One region of the Agromyces sp. Y558 genome, then DNA from elsewhere that is predicted to be linked to it. Evidence: predicted binding sites of a transcription regulator. Region 1 holds the regulator's gene; the other holds the start of a gene.
What was found. The regulator HspR, encoded in region 1, represses chaperone genes until heat shock. The targets are predictions, from matches to a motif close to AAGTTGAGTCNNNNNGACTCAACTT.
Positions count from the first base shown of each region.

Region 2: a site for HspR is predicted at 6,216-6,240, ahead of AC1C2T_RS08060 (ATP-dependent Clp protease ATP-binding subunit). Genes of this name have one in related genera too.

Region 1 is NZ_JCAIUH010000001.1:585,921-593,681, reverse strand. It holds gene AC1C2T_RS02795 (nucleotide exchange factor GrpE) at 1-136, shown strand, start outside; gene AC1C2T_RS02790 (DnaJ C-terminal domain-containing protein) at 256-1,260, shown strand; gene AC1C2T_RS02785 (heat shock protein transcriptional repressor HspR) at 1,270-1,686, shown strand; gene AC1C2T_RS02780 (saccharopine dehydrogenase NADP-binding domain-containing protein) at 1,773-2,804, shown strand; gene AC1C2T_RS02775 (hypothetical protein) at 2,817-3,533, opposite strand; gene AC1C2T_RS02770 (class I SAM-dependent methyltransferase) at 3,634-4,977, shown strand; gene clpS (ATP-dependent Clp protease adapter ClpS) at 5,205-5,495, shown strand; gene AC1C2T_RS02760 (DUF2017 family protein) at 5,492-5,983, shown strand; gene AC1C2T_RS02755 (hypothetical protein) at 6,164-6,787, shown strand; gene AC1C2T_RS02750 (DUF998 domain-containing protein) at 6,769-7,323, shown strand; gene AC1C2T_RS02745 (SHOCT domain-containing protein) at 7,507-7,761, opposite strand, start outside.
Region 2 is NZ_JCAIUH010000001.1:1,721,316-1,729,076, reverse strand. It holds gene AC1C2T_RS08085 (SDR family NAD(P)-dependent oxidoreductase) at 1-32, shown strand, start outside; gene AC1C2T_RS08080 (nuclear transport factor 2 family protein) at 136-531, shown strand; gene AC1C2T_RS08075 (hypothetical protein) at 559-1,134, opposite strand; gene AC1C2T_RS08070 (hypothetical protein) at 1,367-1,942, shown strand; gene AC1C2T_RS08065 (matrixin family metalloprotease) at 2,146-3,420, shown strand; gene AC1C2T_RS08060 (ATP-dependent Clp protease ATP-binding subunit) at 3,538-6,198, opposite strand; gene AC1C2T_RS08055 (GmrSD restriction endonuclease domain-containing protein) at 6,362-7,477, shown strand.

The sequences.
Region 1 (7,761 bases):
GCACGAGGCGATCTTCCAGCAGCCATCCGCCGAAGTCGAGACCGAGACGGTCGCCGACGTCGTCGAAACGGGCTACACCCTCGGCGGCACGCTGCTTCGCGCGGCGAAGGTCGTCGTGAAGACGCCGCAGGCGTGACGATCCTGTTGGTCGAGTAGCGGCGAAGGAGCGTATCGAGACCCGTCACAAGAGTCCCGATACGCGCTTCGCGCTACTCGACCGACACACACGACTAGATTTCAGAAGAGGAGGTGCCGATGGCCAGTCAGGATTGGTTCGACAAGGACTTCTACAAAGTGCTCGGCGTCTCCAAAGACGTGAGCGACGCAGAGCTGAAGAAGACGTACCGCAAGCTCGCACGCAAGTACCACCCCGACTCCAACGCGGGTGACGCCGCAGCCGAAGCGAAGTTCAAGGAGATCAGCGAAGCGCACTCGGTGCTCTCCGATCCCGAACAGCGCAAGGAGTACGACGCGGTTCGCGCCATGGGTTCGGGCGCTCGGTTCACCGCGCCCGGTGGCGCGGGTGGCGCGGGCGGTGCGGGCGGCTTCGAAGACGTCTTCGGTGGCATGTTCGGCCAGGGCGGCGGGGGCCGCAGCCAGTCGTACACGTTCCAGCAGGGCGGCGACTACGACGACTTGCTCGGCGGGCTCTTCGGCGGCGGCCGCTTCGGCCAGCCGAGCGGCGGCTATCGCGGTCAGGGCGGCCCATCGAAGGGTCGGGATGTCGCGGCGTCGACGACCCTCGACTTCGTCACCGCCACCAAAGGTGAGCAGATCACCCTGCAGACTTCCGACGGCAAGCCGATCACCGTGCGCATACCTGCCGGTGTCGCCGACGGCCAGAAGATCAAGCTCCGCGGCAAGGGCCATCCGTCGCCCGACGGCGGCGAGCCCGGCGACCTCGTGCTCACCGTGAGCGTGCGCAAGCACCCCGTGTTCGAGCGCGACGGCCTGAACCTTCGGGTCAACGTGCCGGTGACCTTCGCCGAGGCGGCGCTCGGCGCGACCATCCAGGTGCCGACCCTCGGCGGCGACCCCGTCAAGCTGCGTGTCGCACCTGGCACCCCGAGCGGGCGCGTGCTGCGCGTCAAGGGTCGTGGCGTGAAGACCACCAAGGGCACAGGAGACCTCCTCGCGGTCGTGCAGATCGCGGTGCCCTCGCACCTCTCGAAAGACGCCGAGGAGAAGCTCGCGGAGTTCGCCGCGCTACTGCCCGACGAGAATCCGCGCGACGAGCTGCTCTCGAAGGCGAAGGCATAGGCGGTGGAGATGAACGAGATGAGCCCGCTGTTCGTCATCTCGGTCGCCGCCGAACTCGCTGGAATGCACCCGCAGACCCTGCGCCAGTACGACCGGCTCGGGCTCGTGTCGCCCACCCGCACCGCGGGCAAGTCGCGGCGCTACTCGATGCGCGACGTCGTGCACTTGCGCGAGATCGCGCAACTCTCGAGCGAGGGTGTGAACCTCGAGGGCATCCGCCGGGTGCTCGGTCTCGAAGACGAGGTGACCGCGCTGCGGGCGCGGGTCCACGAGCTCGAGGCCGCGCTCGCCGACGAGATGCTGAACCGCCCGGGGCGCCGCGTGTTCGCCGCAGGGTCTGCCGGAGAAGTCGTTTCTCTTCGAGCCGGCACTCGCATGAGACGCGAGAACGCCGTCGTCGTGTGGCGGCCGCTGGAACGCGGGTAGGCCACCCGAATCCCGGGAATCCATCCGATCGCGGGGCATCCTCGAGCTGCCACGATGTACTCGTCGGAACAAGAGATCAGGGTGGCATGGGAACAGCGAATACGGTCGTCGTCTACGGAGCGACCGGTCACACGGGACGCTTCGTCGTCGCCGAACTCCTCCAGCGCGGCTTCACGCCGATCGCCGCAGGGCGCGACCGGGCGCAGCTGGCCGCACTCGCCGCCGAGTGGAGCGAGATCGTCGTGCGACCGGCGACGGTCGACGATCCTGCGGCGCTCGATGCCGCGTTGGCGGGCGCCGCTGCGGTCATCAACTGCGCCGGCCCGTTCGCGGTGACCGCGGGCCCGGTTGTCGAGGCCGCGCTCCGCGCGGGCATCCCGTACATCGATGTTGCCGCGGAGATCGAGGCGAATGCGTCGATGTTCGCCGACTACGCCGAGGCCGCACGGGCGGCGGGCACGATCGTACTGCCGGCCATGGCGTTCTTCGGTGGCTTGGGCGACCTGCTGGCGACAGCGGCGATCGGGGAATCGGCCGCGGCCGATGAGGTGCACGTCGCCTACGGGTTGAGCAGCTGGCACCCCACGGCGGGCACGCGGGTGGCCGGCCGGGTCTCCGGACAGCGGCGTGCCGGTCGTCGCGTGCGATTCACCGCTGGCGCGCTCGAGTACCGCGACGACTCGACCGCTGAGGAGGAGTGGAGCTTCCCAGAGCCGTTGGGTCTGCGCCGCGTGATCGCAGAGTTCACCATGGCCGACGTCGTGACCATTCCCAGTCACATCGCCGCTCGCGAGGTCCGCACTTACATGAGCGTGGAGGCCGCACGCGATCTGGCGAGCGTCGACACGCCTGCGCCCACAGCCGTCGATGAGCACGGGCGCTCAGACCAGACCTTCGTCGTCGACGTCGTGGTGCGGGCGGCCGGCGTCGAGCGGCGAGCCGTCGCCCGAGGGCAGGACATCTACGCGGTCACGGCGCCGCTCGCGGTCGAAGCCGTCGAGCGAGTGCTCAGCGGGCGCACCCGCGCAACTGGCGTGGTCTCGGCGGGCGCAGCGTTCGACGCCGCGGACTTCCTCCGCTCACTGTCGCCGCATGTGACGGTCGACCTGCCGAGCTGAGCTCAGCTGAGCTCAGCGACCCCAGGCCGAGGCGGGCGCTTCGATGACCTCATAGGGCCGCGAGCTCCAGTGGGTGCCGTTGCCGTAGTGGCTCGACGCCCAGGCCGACGCCCAGATCGCCTGCGCAGTCGCGTCGGCAGAATCACCGCGTGCAAGTGCGGCATCGACGTCGGGGTAGCGGCCCGACTTCAGGTTCTGCGCTGCGTAGAAGGCGGCCTCCATGAGGGTGGCGTAGCTACCGAGTCCCGAGCCGCCGCCCGAACCCTGCCCGTTGTTCAGGGGGTTGTTGCGGTTCCACCAGTTGTCGGCGCCGTTCTCCTGACGCATCCAGCGCATCATGAACGTGATGTTCTCTTCGGTGACCGGCCAGGCGCCCTCGATGAGCACGAGCTTGGCCCAGTCGACGTTCGTGCCACCGGCGACGAGAGCCTGCTCTCCGGTGGTCGCGACGTAGGACTCGTGTGAGATGGCCGCCGCCGCGACATCCGCTGCGACGCTGAAATCCTGCGCGTCACCCGAGTGCGGCGTATTCGCCGAGGCGAGAGGGAGTACTCCGCCGGGCTGCGGCAACGGTGCCAGGGTGAGGCCCGCGAGGAGCCCGATGACCGAGAGCACGGCCGCCGCCGCGAGCGAGCGGCGCGGGGAGCGCACGTTGCGCGGGGTACGCGTCACGGGCGTCGCGACTCCATGTCGCGCCGCCCGCCGTCCCCCGGTCTGTGCGTCCTGCATGCGGCACGAGAGTAGCAAACCTCACCGAGCGCCGCACCCAGCAAGATCGTCCGTGACCAGGCGCACCGGTTGAGCATCGGTCGCCGCGTACCCTTGGGGGATGGCTTTCGACTTCGGTGCGCTGCAGCGGCGCCCCGATGTCGAAGGGCCGGGCCTCGAGGCATCGGATGCCGCGGACCGGCTGATCCTCGACGAAGCCGCCGCCATGATCGGTGGGGTCGGCGAGGGCGAACTCGTCGTCGTCGACGACTCGTACGGGGCGCTCGCGCTCGCTGCGGCGGATGCCGGGGCCCGCGGTATCAGGGTGCACCAAGACCTCATCACGGGTGAGCGCGCGCTCGTCGAGAACGCCCGTCGACTGCGGCTCGAGGGTGCGGCGCAGTCGATGCCGCTCGGCGCCGAGCTCTTCGAGGGCGCACGCCTCGTGGTGTTGCGATTGCCGCGCTCGCTCGACCGGCTCGACGAACTGGCGGAGCTCATCGCGGCGAATGCCCATCGCGACGTCGTGGTCGTCGCCGGCGGTCGCATCAAGCACATGTCGCTCGCGATGAACGAGGTGCTCGCACGGCACTTCGAGCGGTTGGACGTGAGTCATGCGCGCCAGAAGTCGCGCGTGTTGATGGCACGCTTGCCTCGTCGGTCGAGGAGTGACGAAGGAGCGTATCGAGACCAGGTCGCGGGGTCGCGATACGGCGCTGGCGCGCCTACTCGACCAACGGATGCCGATCGAGACCAGGTCGCGGGGTCTCGATACGGCGCTGGCGCGCCTACTCGACCAACGGATGCCGATGGAGACCAGGTCGCGGGGTCTCCTCGACCGACGGATGCCGATCGAGACCAGGTCGCGGGGTCTACTCGACAAACGGATGGCAACTGGCCGCGACGCACTCGGCATGACGACGTCGACCTCGTGGTCGTTGCGCACGGCGGGGTCTTCGCGGGCACCGGCATCGACATCGGCACGCGGTTCCTGCTCGAGCAGCTGGCCGACGCGGTTCCGGATGCCCCGACCGCTGTCGATCTCGCGTGCGGCACGGGCATCGTGGCGGCGTGGCTCGCGCGAGCGCGACCCGGGCTGCGGGTGACGGCGACCGATCGTTCGGCGTCGGCCGCGGCATCCGCTCGGCTGACCGCCGAGGCGAACGGAGTCACCGACCGGGTGCAGGTCTCGCACGCCGACGGCCTCGAGTCCTTCGCCGATGCGAGCGAGCCGCTCATCGTGCTGAACCCGCCGTTCCACAGCGATGCGGCGATCTCGACCGGCATTGCCGCCCACCTCTTCGCCGACGCCGCGCGCGTGCTCGCCCCGGGCGGCGAGCTTTGGTGTGTGTTCAACTCGCACCTGCGCTACCGGCCGTTGCTCGAACACGTCGTCGGCCCGACCCGTCAGATCGCGCGCAACGCGAAGTTCACGGTCACTGCCTCGCGACGAGCGGCGGCGTGACCGACCGCGCGATCAGCGCGAGAAGCGCGACGGATCGATGAAGTCGGTCTCCACCGGCTGATCCTCACCGAGCGCGACTCGCCCGCGACCGCGCCGACCGCGCCGTGACCCAAGAGCACATCGCTCGCCGAGAGTTGCCCGATCGCTCGTCGATATCGATGCGTTCAGTCACCGTTCGACGCTACCTGCGGGATGCGGGCATCGCCGCATCGTGTCAGGCTTGAGCAATGACGACCACCATCGAGCAACTCGACACCGATCGCGCCGTGCGTGCCACGGCCGAGGTGCCGTGGCGCACGATCGTGTGGGATGACCCCGTGAATCTCATGACGTACGTCAGCTACGTGTTCCGCAGCTACTTCGGGTTCCCCCGCGAGGAGGCCGAACGCCTCATGCTGCTCGTGCACACCGAGGGCAGGGCGATCGTGGCGACCGGCAACCGCGAGGCCATGGAGCGGCACGCGCAGGCGATGCACGGCTACGGTCTCCAGGCGACCGTCGCGAAAGGCGAACCGTGATCGTCGCGGGCCTCGGCGGCGGCGAGGGGGTTCGCATCGTGCTCGAGATCGAAGAGGCAATGCTCCTCTCCGAGCTCGCCGACCAGGTCGACTCGGTGCTGCTGCTCGGCGAAGTCGACGACCCGGCGCTCGGCCGGCTGCTGCCCGACGCCTACCCCGACGATGCGGCCGCGGCGCACGACTTCACCCGCTACACCCGCGACAACCTCGTCGACGGCAAGCGCCAGGCGGCGCAGCGCGTGCGCGACGCGACCGCCGTCGACGTGCAGGCCGGGCTCGTGCAGATCGAGCTCGACCAGTCGGAGGCGTGGGGCTGGCTGACGTTCCTCACCGACCTGCGGCTGATCCTCGCCGAGCGGGTCGGCATCGTCGACGAAGACGAGACCGAGTCCGACGAGACCCGCGACGACTACCTGCGTGCGGCGTACGAGTGGGCCGGGTTCGTGCAGGGCTCGATGCTCGAGGTGCTCGACCCGATCAAAGGCTGAAGACCACCGCTGGTCGAGTAGGCGCGCCAGCGCCGTATCGAGACCTGGTTACGGGTCTCGATACGCTCCTGCGTCGCTACTCGACCAACGAGGTGACGCTCCTGCGTCGCTACTCGAACAACGAGGTGACGCTCCTGCGTCGCTCCTCGACCGGCGGGTGGATCATGGCAAGCTGAGCACGTGAGCCGAGACACCGCGAACATCACTCACGAACCGTCGTCGATCGCACGAGTGCTGCGGCATCCGGCGGCCAATGCCGAATCGCTCGAATCGATCGCCCTGCTCATCGGCGCCGCCACCTTCGTCGTCGGCGGGCTCGTCGCCTGGCTCGTCTTCCTCGGCCGAGACCTGGAGATCGCGGGCCCGGGATCGCTCGGCGAATTCGTGAGCGTCGGCGCCGCGATCGCCACGCTCATCGCGTTCGTGCTCGGCCGCCTGGCTCTGCGCACGCGTAGCGCCGCGGGTCTGGCCGAGGCGAAGCTGCCGGGTCTCGACGCACCCGGAGCGCACATCCACTGGTTCGACCTCACCGCGATCGCCCTCGCGCATGCGTTCATCGCGCTCCTCGGCTGGGTCGGCCTCGCCGACCTGCTCGAGCGCAGCTTCCAAGGTGCCGTCGTCTTCGCACTGCCCGGAGCGATTCTCGCCGGGGTCGGCATGGCGGTCACCGCCTACGCGGTGTTCCTCTCCGCCGCCCACCTCACGCCGATGCTGCTGTCGTTCGTGCTCGCCCTGTTCCTCGTCGTCGGTGGGCTCGCGAGCATGCTCAGCTCGAGCAATCCACTGTGGTGGCGCAGAACCTGAGCGCGCTCGGCATGACGAACGATGTCTCGGCGCTCGCATTCAACATGACGCTCATCATCGCCGGCGTGATCGTCACGACGATCGCCCGGTACGCGACGGCGGCCGTGCCGACGACGACGCCCGCAGAGGTGCGCGGTCGCAACATCGTGCGGGTCGGCATGATCCTGCTCGGGATCTTCCTCGGATGCGTCGGAATCTTCCCGGTCGACCGGTTCTTCATCGTGCACAACACCGTCGCGACGGGCATGACGATCGCATTCGCCGTGCTCGTGATCGGGCTGCGCTGGTTCATCCCGTCGATGCCGAAGGTGTTCATCCTGCTCGGATACGTCTACGTCGGCGTGATCGTCGTGCTCGCCGTGTTCTTCACGACCGGGTACTACAACCTCACCGCCGTCGAACTCGTGGCATCAGTGCTGATCTTCAGCTGGATCATCGTCTTCCTCCGCAACTCGAGTGCGATGCACGGGCAGCCGGCGACGGATGTCTCGGCGACGCCGGTCTCGGAGATTCCCGCACCCGCACCCGCTGGTTGACGAGCGACGAAGGAACGTCTCGGAACCTGCTCGCCCAGGGTGGGTTTCGAGACGGCCGCGGGCGGCCTCCTCAACCCGCAGGGACGGGTCTCCTCGACCTGCAGTGAGGGGCCTCCTCGATCTGCAGGGACGCGAAGAGGGTCGGATGCCGAAGCATCCGACCCTCTCAGCTGCCGTCTGAGATCAGACGTTCTGCGTGGGGTGCCCGAGCGCCTTGGCCTTCAGCAGTTCGTACTCCTGTTGGGTGATGGTGCCCGAGTCGAGGAGGCCCTTGGCCTTCGCGATCTCATCTGCAGGGCTGTGGGCCCCGGCTGTTTGACGGATGTACTCCTGGGTCGCGGCTTCGGCCTGCTTGTAGTCCTTCTGCGCGCGCTCTGCCATGCCCTTGCCCCGGGCGATGAGGTACACCAGCGCGGTGAGGAACGGCACGAAGACGAG
Region 2 (7,761 bases), 1.1 Mb from region 1:
TGACCGACGGCGGATCGACCATCATGCCCTGAGCGCCGAGCGCCGAGCGCTGTGCGCCGTGCGTCGTTCGCCGATTCCGACTCTGAAGAGCACTCGGTGATTGTGCGCGGCCGTCTACCGGAGCATCCTGAACTCATGAGCGACCGCGAAGAGTTCTTGATTTGGCTGCAGAGCGAGTTCGTGCGGGCCGAGCGCGCCATGTTCGACGGCGACGACGGCCCGCGTCGCGCGATCTGGTCGGAGCACGAGCCGGTCAGCGTGCTCGGCGCGTGGCGCAACGCCACGAATCGCGCCGAGCTGGCCGAGGCGTTCGAGGTGCTTGCGACGAGCTTCTCGGACTGCACCGACTACGCGTTCGACCTGATCGCCTTCAACGTGCTCGGCGAGATGGCCTACACCGTGGGCTACGAGCGCGCGTCAGCCTCGATCGACGGCGAGCCACGCACCTTCACGCTGCGCGCCACTCAGGTCTATCGCCGCGAGTCCGACGCATGGCGCGTCGTGCACCGGCACGCGGACACGGCCGGGTAGTTCGACGAACACCGAGTGCGATTGGCGCTAGTCGTCGCCGTCGAACAGCCCGCCATCGAGCAGCCAGTGGTGACGCAGGCGGAGCGCGCGTTCGGTGCTGGCCAGGACGGTGGCCACCAGGAGCGTGATGTTGAACGCGGCCGGGAGCTGGATCGGAGAGGTGAAGGAGCCGACATTCTGGGCGACGGGTGGGATCTGGGAGATCTGCTCCACGATCTGCGGGACACCGAGGATCAGGGCGACGATGAGCACAGCGATGGACGTGAGCCCGATGGCACGGCCCATAGCCGGGTGCTCGCGATCCAGGCGCGCACGCCGGCCCTCGGCTGAGGCGGGATCGGGTACCAGCTGCTGCTCGACCCCGGCATCGCTCAGGTAGTGGCAGCGCTTCAGCCCGTAGCTGCTGGCGACCACCTCGACGGTACCGCCCGGCACCGGGAACGCCGCGGGGAGCTTGGATCCGGCGTGATGCAGACCGTCGCGGTAGAGCTGCGCCCAGACTTCGCCGTTCGAGTCGCCCGCGAGCCGCACGTCGACGGACCAGATCTGACGCAGGCCGTCGTCACGAATGAGGCGAAGATGGAACAGCGCGCGAGAGAACATCTGCCACCACCGAAAACGCTTGAGCGCGTGCCCATCACCAGGCTTGACCTTGCGAGCAGCGCGCCGACGCTTCCGATCCGAAACCACATCAGCCACCCTAGCGACTCGCTCTGCGGCAGCGACCGAGCGCCATGACCACCTCGAGTGCGGTCGGCGCCATTCGAGCTCGTTGCGGACGAGTCCGGGGGTTTTCCGGATTCCCCGTGTTGCACGCGCTCTCTATGTTCGAAACATGCCTCTCGCCGCCCTCCTTCGAACGTGGCTCGCCTCCGTCGTCGCCTGCCTTCCGCTCTTCGTCTTGCTGCTCATTCCCGAACTCATGCGCAGTCGGGCGGGCAGCGAGCAGCTGCTCATGATCGGCATCGTCGCCATGCTTGTGCTCGTCGTCGCGGCGTTCACGGTCGCGCCGGTGTTGAGTGCGATTGCAGCGCCGAGCGCTGATGGATGGACGCCGCGGTCGGCCTTGCGGGCGACACGAGCGGTGTGGCACTCACACGCCGCCCGCGCCTGGCTGGCCATCGGAGTTGCGGTGCTCATCTACGCGATCGGGCAGGCCGTCGGCTACTGGGTCGGCGCGCTCGTGCCATCGGTGAGCGACAACCCGGCGGCGATCGGCACCGATCCATCTGAGCCGCGGTGGCTGATCGACTACCCCGCATACGCGCTGCAAGCCGTCGTGATCTACACCTTCACGACCCTCGCGGTCGCCTGGTACGGATGCCGCATCCGCTCGCTCTCCCTCACCCTGGCCGCTGGTGCTGTGTCCCTTCACGGTTCTCGGCCACCCCGTGCGGCGTCCACAAGCTGAGCTTCGACCTCCTGTGACCGAGTGACCCCCTCGCGAATCGTGCGCATCATGGCCTTCCCGGAATTCAGCGCCTCAGCGCCGGCCGTGGCATCCCCTGAACTCGGGGTCTCGGGCTCGGCCGCGCCGTGAGTATGCTGCGGGTGTCCGCGCAGCGCCGCATGGGGCGACCGGGCTCATCCGCACCGCGACGCTTGGGGACACGCATGTCGAATCAGAATCAGTCGCTCGAAAAGCTCAGCTTCTCGGGAGGCGTCATCACGTATCGGATGACGAACGCGCCGACGGCGCCGCCGGCGCTCACGCCGGCCGAGGTCGCCGCACAGCTCACTGAGGCCTTCGCCCGCTGGGAAGAGGTGTCCAACTTCGACTTCCAGCAGGTCGATACCGGCAGTGCGCTCTTCTCCCTCTCCTTCACCGACTTCGATCGAGCCGACTGGGCGGACTGGCGCAAGGACAATCCGAACGCGATCGCGCGCATGACGCCCGGCAGCGGCGACCATCGCAACATCGTCTTCGACGATGGCGAGAACTGGACGAAAGCCGGGCAGGGCGCCGCAGGCCATGCAGTCAACCCGGCACTGTGGCTCTTCACTGCGCTTCTCCGCAACTCCACCGTGAAGAACCTGACCGCGGTGGCCGTGCACGAAATCGGGCATGCGCTGGGGTTGGAACACACGACCGACACGCAGTCGATCATGCAGCCCACGGTCACCGTGCGCGACGGGTCGCTCTTCTACTACCTCAGCGACCAGAGCCTGCGGCAGGTCGATGTGGAGGCGCTGGAGCGGCTCTACGGCGATCCGCACGCGGCGGCACCACCTGCCGCTTCGCCCGTCGGGTACGCGATCGTCGGTTCGACGTTCAGCGTCGCCAAGGAGGACTCGTCGTCACCGCGCACGCTCGTCGCTGCCTGTTGGGGTGAACGCCAGGGCTCGTCGGTCGAACTGATGCGCGCATACGCCTGGGACCAGGAGCGCGGCGCGCAGGGCTATGCGCAGTGGATGCTCTACCTGCGCAGCACGAACGACCTCTTCAATCGCTGGTACGTGGTGGGCGGAGGCACGTACGTCGCGAACTCCCCCAACGTGCACCTCACGATCGGCGAGCGACCAGACGGCACGAGCGCGACGCTGAGCGCGACGGACTTCAGGGTCATGGACCAATGGGGCGATCAGAGCGGGGTGCATCGGCTCGTGGCCCGGGCCCGAACGTACAACGATGCGGCCAAGACCGACTGCGACAGCATCATGTACTTCTCAGTTCATCGAGGGCTGGGAAAGTCGACGGCGGCGTTGGTCGGCAGCTTCACGAACATCGGCACCGCCGGCTTCAACGATCAGTACCGGGCGCGGGCGTGGGGCGAACCCTCCGGTGCACACCAGCACCGACTCGCTCGCGCGCGCACCTGGCCCGACGGTGGCAGCCTGCCGAAGTACGACAACGCGTTCTCCGAGACCTACGGCTGGTTCGCGACGTAAGCCGATGGCGCCGGGCGACGACCTCGCGGCGCCACGAAGGCCCGGCCGCTCGTGAGCGGCCGGGCCTTCGGGTTGGGGGGTCTCGATACGGCGCTGGCGCGCCTACTCGACCGACGATTACGCGGCGAGCTGCACGATCGCGTTCGGCACGGGCGCGACGACGAACTCGCCGTCGACCGCATCCACCTGCACGCCCTCGCCGTCACCGACGCCGCCGCTCACGAACAAGTCCGCGATGCGGTCATCGATCTCGCGCTGGATGACCCGGCGCAGCGGGCGAGCACCGTACTCGGGCTCGTAGCCGCGTTCGGCCAGCAGCGACACCGCGGCATCCGTCACCTCGAAGGTGACCTCGCGCGATGCGAGCCGACGCTCGGTGGCACCGAGCATGAGGCGCACGATCTGCTCGAGCTGCGGCTGGTCGAGCTTCTTGAACAGCACGATCTCGTCGATGCGGTTCAGGAACTCGGGGCGCATGGCCTCGCGCAGCTTGCCCATGACACGGTCACGCAGGTCCTTCTCGGAGGAGAAGCCCGAGGCATCCGCCCCAGCGACGAAGCCGAGCGCACCCGACCGCGACGCGAGGAACTCCGAGCCGACGTTCGAGGTCATCACGATCACCGCGTTGCGGAAGTCGACTGTGCGGCCCTGGCCGTCGGTCAGGCGTCCGTCGTCGAGCACCTGCAGCAGCAGGTTGAACACGTCGGGGTGCGCCTTCTCGATCTCGTCGAACAGCACGATCGAGTACGGGTTGCGCCGCACGCGCTCGGTGAGCTGGCCGGCCTCGTCGTAGCCGACGTATCCGGGAGGGGCTCCGACGAGTCGCGACACGGTGTGCCGCTCGCCGAACTCGCTCATGTCGAAGCGAATCACGGCGGTCTCGTCGTCGAACAGCGACGACGCGAGCGACTTCGCCAGCTCGGTCTTGCCGACACCCGTCGGCCCGAGGAACAGGAAGCTGCCCACCGGGCGATTTGCGTCGCCCATGCCGGTGCGGTTGCGTCGCACGGCCTTGGCGACCGCGGTGACTGCGTCGTCTTGGCCGATGACGCGCCCGTGCAGCTCGCCCTCGAGGTCGCCGAGGCGCTCGCGCTCACTCTCGGTGAGGCGGTTCACCGGAATACCGGTGGCCCGCGAGATCACCGCGGCGATCTCGGCCTCGTCGATGACGACGCTCTGCCGGTTGGGCTTCTCACTCTGCTGGTTGAGCTTGTCACTCTGCTGGTTGAGCTTGTCGAAACCCCCACGAGCGGACGCCTCGTCGAGCTTCCCCTGCACCTTCGAGATCTCATCGCGAATGCGCGAGGCCTCTTCATAGTGCTCGCCCGTGACGGCGGCGTTCTTGTCGGCCTCGAGCGACGCGAGCCGCTCGATGAGCGCCGACACGTCAACCTTCACGCCGAGCCGCAGGCGCAGTCGCGCCCCGGCCTGGTCGATGAGGTCGATGGCCTTGTCTGGCAGCACCCGGTCGGTGAGGTAGCGCGCGCTCAGTTCGACGGAGGCGCGCAACGCGGCATCCGTGTACTCGACACCGTGGTGCTCTTCGTACGCCGACTTCAGACCGTGCATGATGAGCACGGCGTCTTCGATGTTCGGCTCGCCGACCTTCACCGGCTGGAACCGGCGCTCGAGAGCGGGGTCCTTCTCGACGACGCGGTACTCCTTGAGCGTCGTCGCACCCACGAGGTGCAGGTCGCCACGCGCGAGTCGCGGCTTCAAGATGTTGCCCGCGTCGGTACCGCCATCGCCCGAGCCGCCCGCACCGACCACGGTGTGGATCTCATCGATGAAGATGATGAGCTCGCCCTTGTGTGCGGCGATCTCGTCCACGGTCTTGGTGAGGCGCTCCTCGAAGTCACCGCGGTAGCGGGTGCCGGCGAGCATGCCGGGCAGGTCGAGTGAGATGACGCGCTTGCCGAGCAGTGCCTCGGGCACCTGCTCTTCGACGATCGCGCGGGCGAGGCCCTCGACGATCGCGGTCTTGCCGACGCCGGCCTCGCCGACCAGCACCGGGTTGTTCTTGGTGCGGCGGCTGAGGATCTCGATGGTCTGCTCGATCTCGTCGGCGCGCCCGATCACGGGGTCGAGCTCGCCGTTCTCGGCCAGCTCCGTGAGGTCGGTGCCGAACTTGTCGAGCATCGGCGTCTCGGATGCCTCGGACTCACCCTCTGCGGATTGAGCCTGTCGAAATCCCTCACCCTCAGCGTCAACCGTCTCCCGCATCCCCTGCGTGAGCGCCTCGGCGGTCACACCGGCGCGGGCCAACACCTGGCCGGCCGGAGCATCCTGCCCCAGCACGAGCGCGAAGAAGAGGTGCTCGGGGTCGATGTACGTCGATCCGCTCGAGCGCGCGACCTGGTAGCTGTGGAACAGCGCGCGGCTCGCACTCGGCGTGATCGTGGCAGAGTTCGCCTTCTCCTGCTGGTTGAGCCTGTGTTCCTGCTGATTGAGCTTGTCGAAATCAGTCGCCGCGGGCAGCCGCGCCTCGGTCGCGGTGATGAGCTGCTCGGGGGCGACGCCGATGCGGGCGATGGCCTGCTTGACGGCGTCGTCTTCAACGATCACGCGCAAAATGTGCAGTGCGTCGAGCTCGGTCTGGCCGCGCTCGAGCGCGAACTTGCCGGCGCGCTGCAGGATGCCCTGGGTGCGCGCGGTCAAGAAACGGCTGAGGTCGATCGAACGCGCCTGGCGCGAGCGCTCGCCCTCGAGGTAGCGGTTCAGAAACTCGTCGAATGAGTTGGTTTCGTCACCGTTCTGGGGTGTGAAGTCTTCGGGCACCAATCCTCCTGAAGTAGAACTTGAGTTGGGTACGCTCAAGTTCAACAAGATGAGGGCGTGGGTATTCCCAATCGATCGAACGCCACGACGCGGAGCATCTGCTCGGTCGTCACACCCGCCGAGGGCCAATGAGAGACAGCAACGTCGTCCCTATGATGTGACCATGACGATCTCCCTCACGCCGACGACGCATGTGACGCTAGACCTGCTCGCATGGCATGAGTCAGGGGGCCTCGAACTGAGCCCCAAGTTCCAACGTCGTCCGGTCTGGAAACCGACTGCAAAGAGCTACTTCATCGACTCGTTGCTGCGCGGATACCCAATTCCCCCCATCCACGTACGTCTTGGACTAAGCAGAACGGGTACTGCTCGCCGAGAGATCATCGACGGCCAGCAGCGCTTGAGGGCTGTCTTCGACTTCATCGCGGGCAAGTACCGGCTTTCGCGAACACTCGAGGCGCCGTGGGCAGGGAAGTCGTTTGCCGAACTTGATGAAGCCGACGCGGCAAACCTAAAGATGTACAAGTTCCACGCATTTCAGTACGACGCGATCGACGACTCAACCGTCCTAGAAATATTTGCCCGCATCAACACCTACTCGGTTGGGTTGAATAAGCAGGAGCTCCGAAACGGAAAGTACTTCGGCGCGTTCAAGAACACGATGTACGACCTCGGCCGAGCTCATCTCGGGTTCTGGCGCGACACCAGGCTGTTCTCTGAAACGTCGATCGCTCGGATGCTAGAGGTAGAATTTGTTAGTGAGTTGACGATCCTCCTTCTTGACGGCGTTCAAGATAAGAAGACAAGCATCGACACTTTCTACAGCGGACTCGACGAGGACTGGGGAGCGAGTCCAGTCCAGTGGAACTATCGAGGCAATGGGCTGCCTGCCGAGTACCTCTCGCGGCGCGACACCACTGCCCGGTTCGACGCGATTCTCGATCACGTTTCTGAGATTGCCGGATACCTGATCCCGGAGTCTGAGTTCCGACGAATTCCGTTGTTCTACTCGCTGTTTGCGGTCGTCGCTCACCACATGTATGGCCTTCCTGGCGTCACAATGACCAGCCCACAGCGTCGATTCTCCGACGACGAAGCCCTGAATGTCCGCGATGCAATGGAGCGTCTCTCGGCCGTGCTCGTTGAACGCGCACCGATCGAGGAGTTGCCCGCTTGGCAGCGTGAATTCCTCATTGCCTCGTCGCGCCAGACTGACAACGTTGGGCCGAGGATGACGAGATTCGAAACCCTCTGGGACCAGGCGAATCTGGCTAGCTGATGCCGGCGAGTCTTCAACCGGCCATTGATCGGTTTACAAAGCAATCGAGGTCGACACTCGAATGGCTCGGGGCCACAGAGGCCCTCTGGCAGCTCGCCCCGCCGACTACTCAGGTTCGAATCAACCTACGGGCGCCCCAGATGGAAGCCCTCTACGAAGCCGCATTCCTTCGAATCTTCACCTCATGGGAAGTCGTCATCGAGGAGCTGACTATTCGGATGATGGCCCGCGCCTCAACGCCGACGTGGACCCCTCAAGCTCCCAGCGACAAGACGCTCTACCAA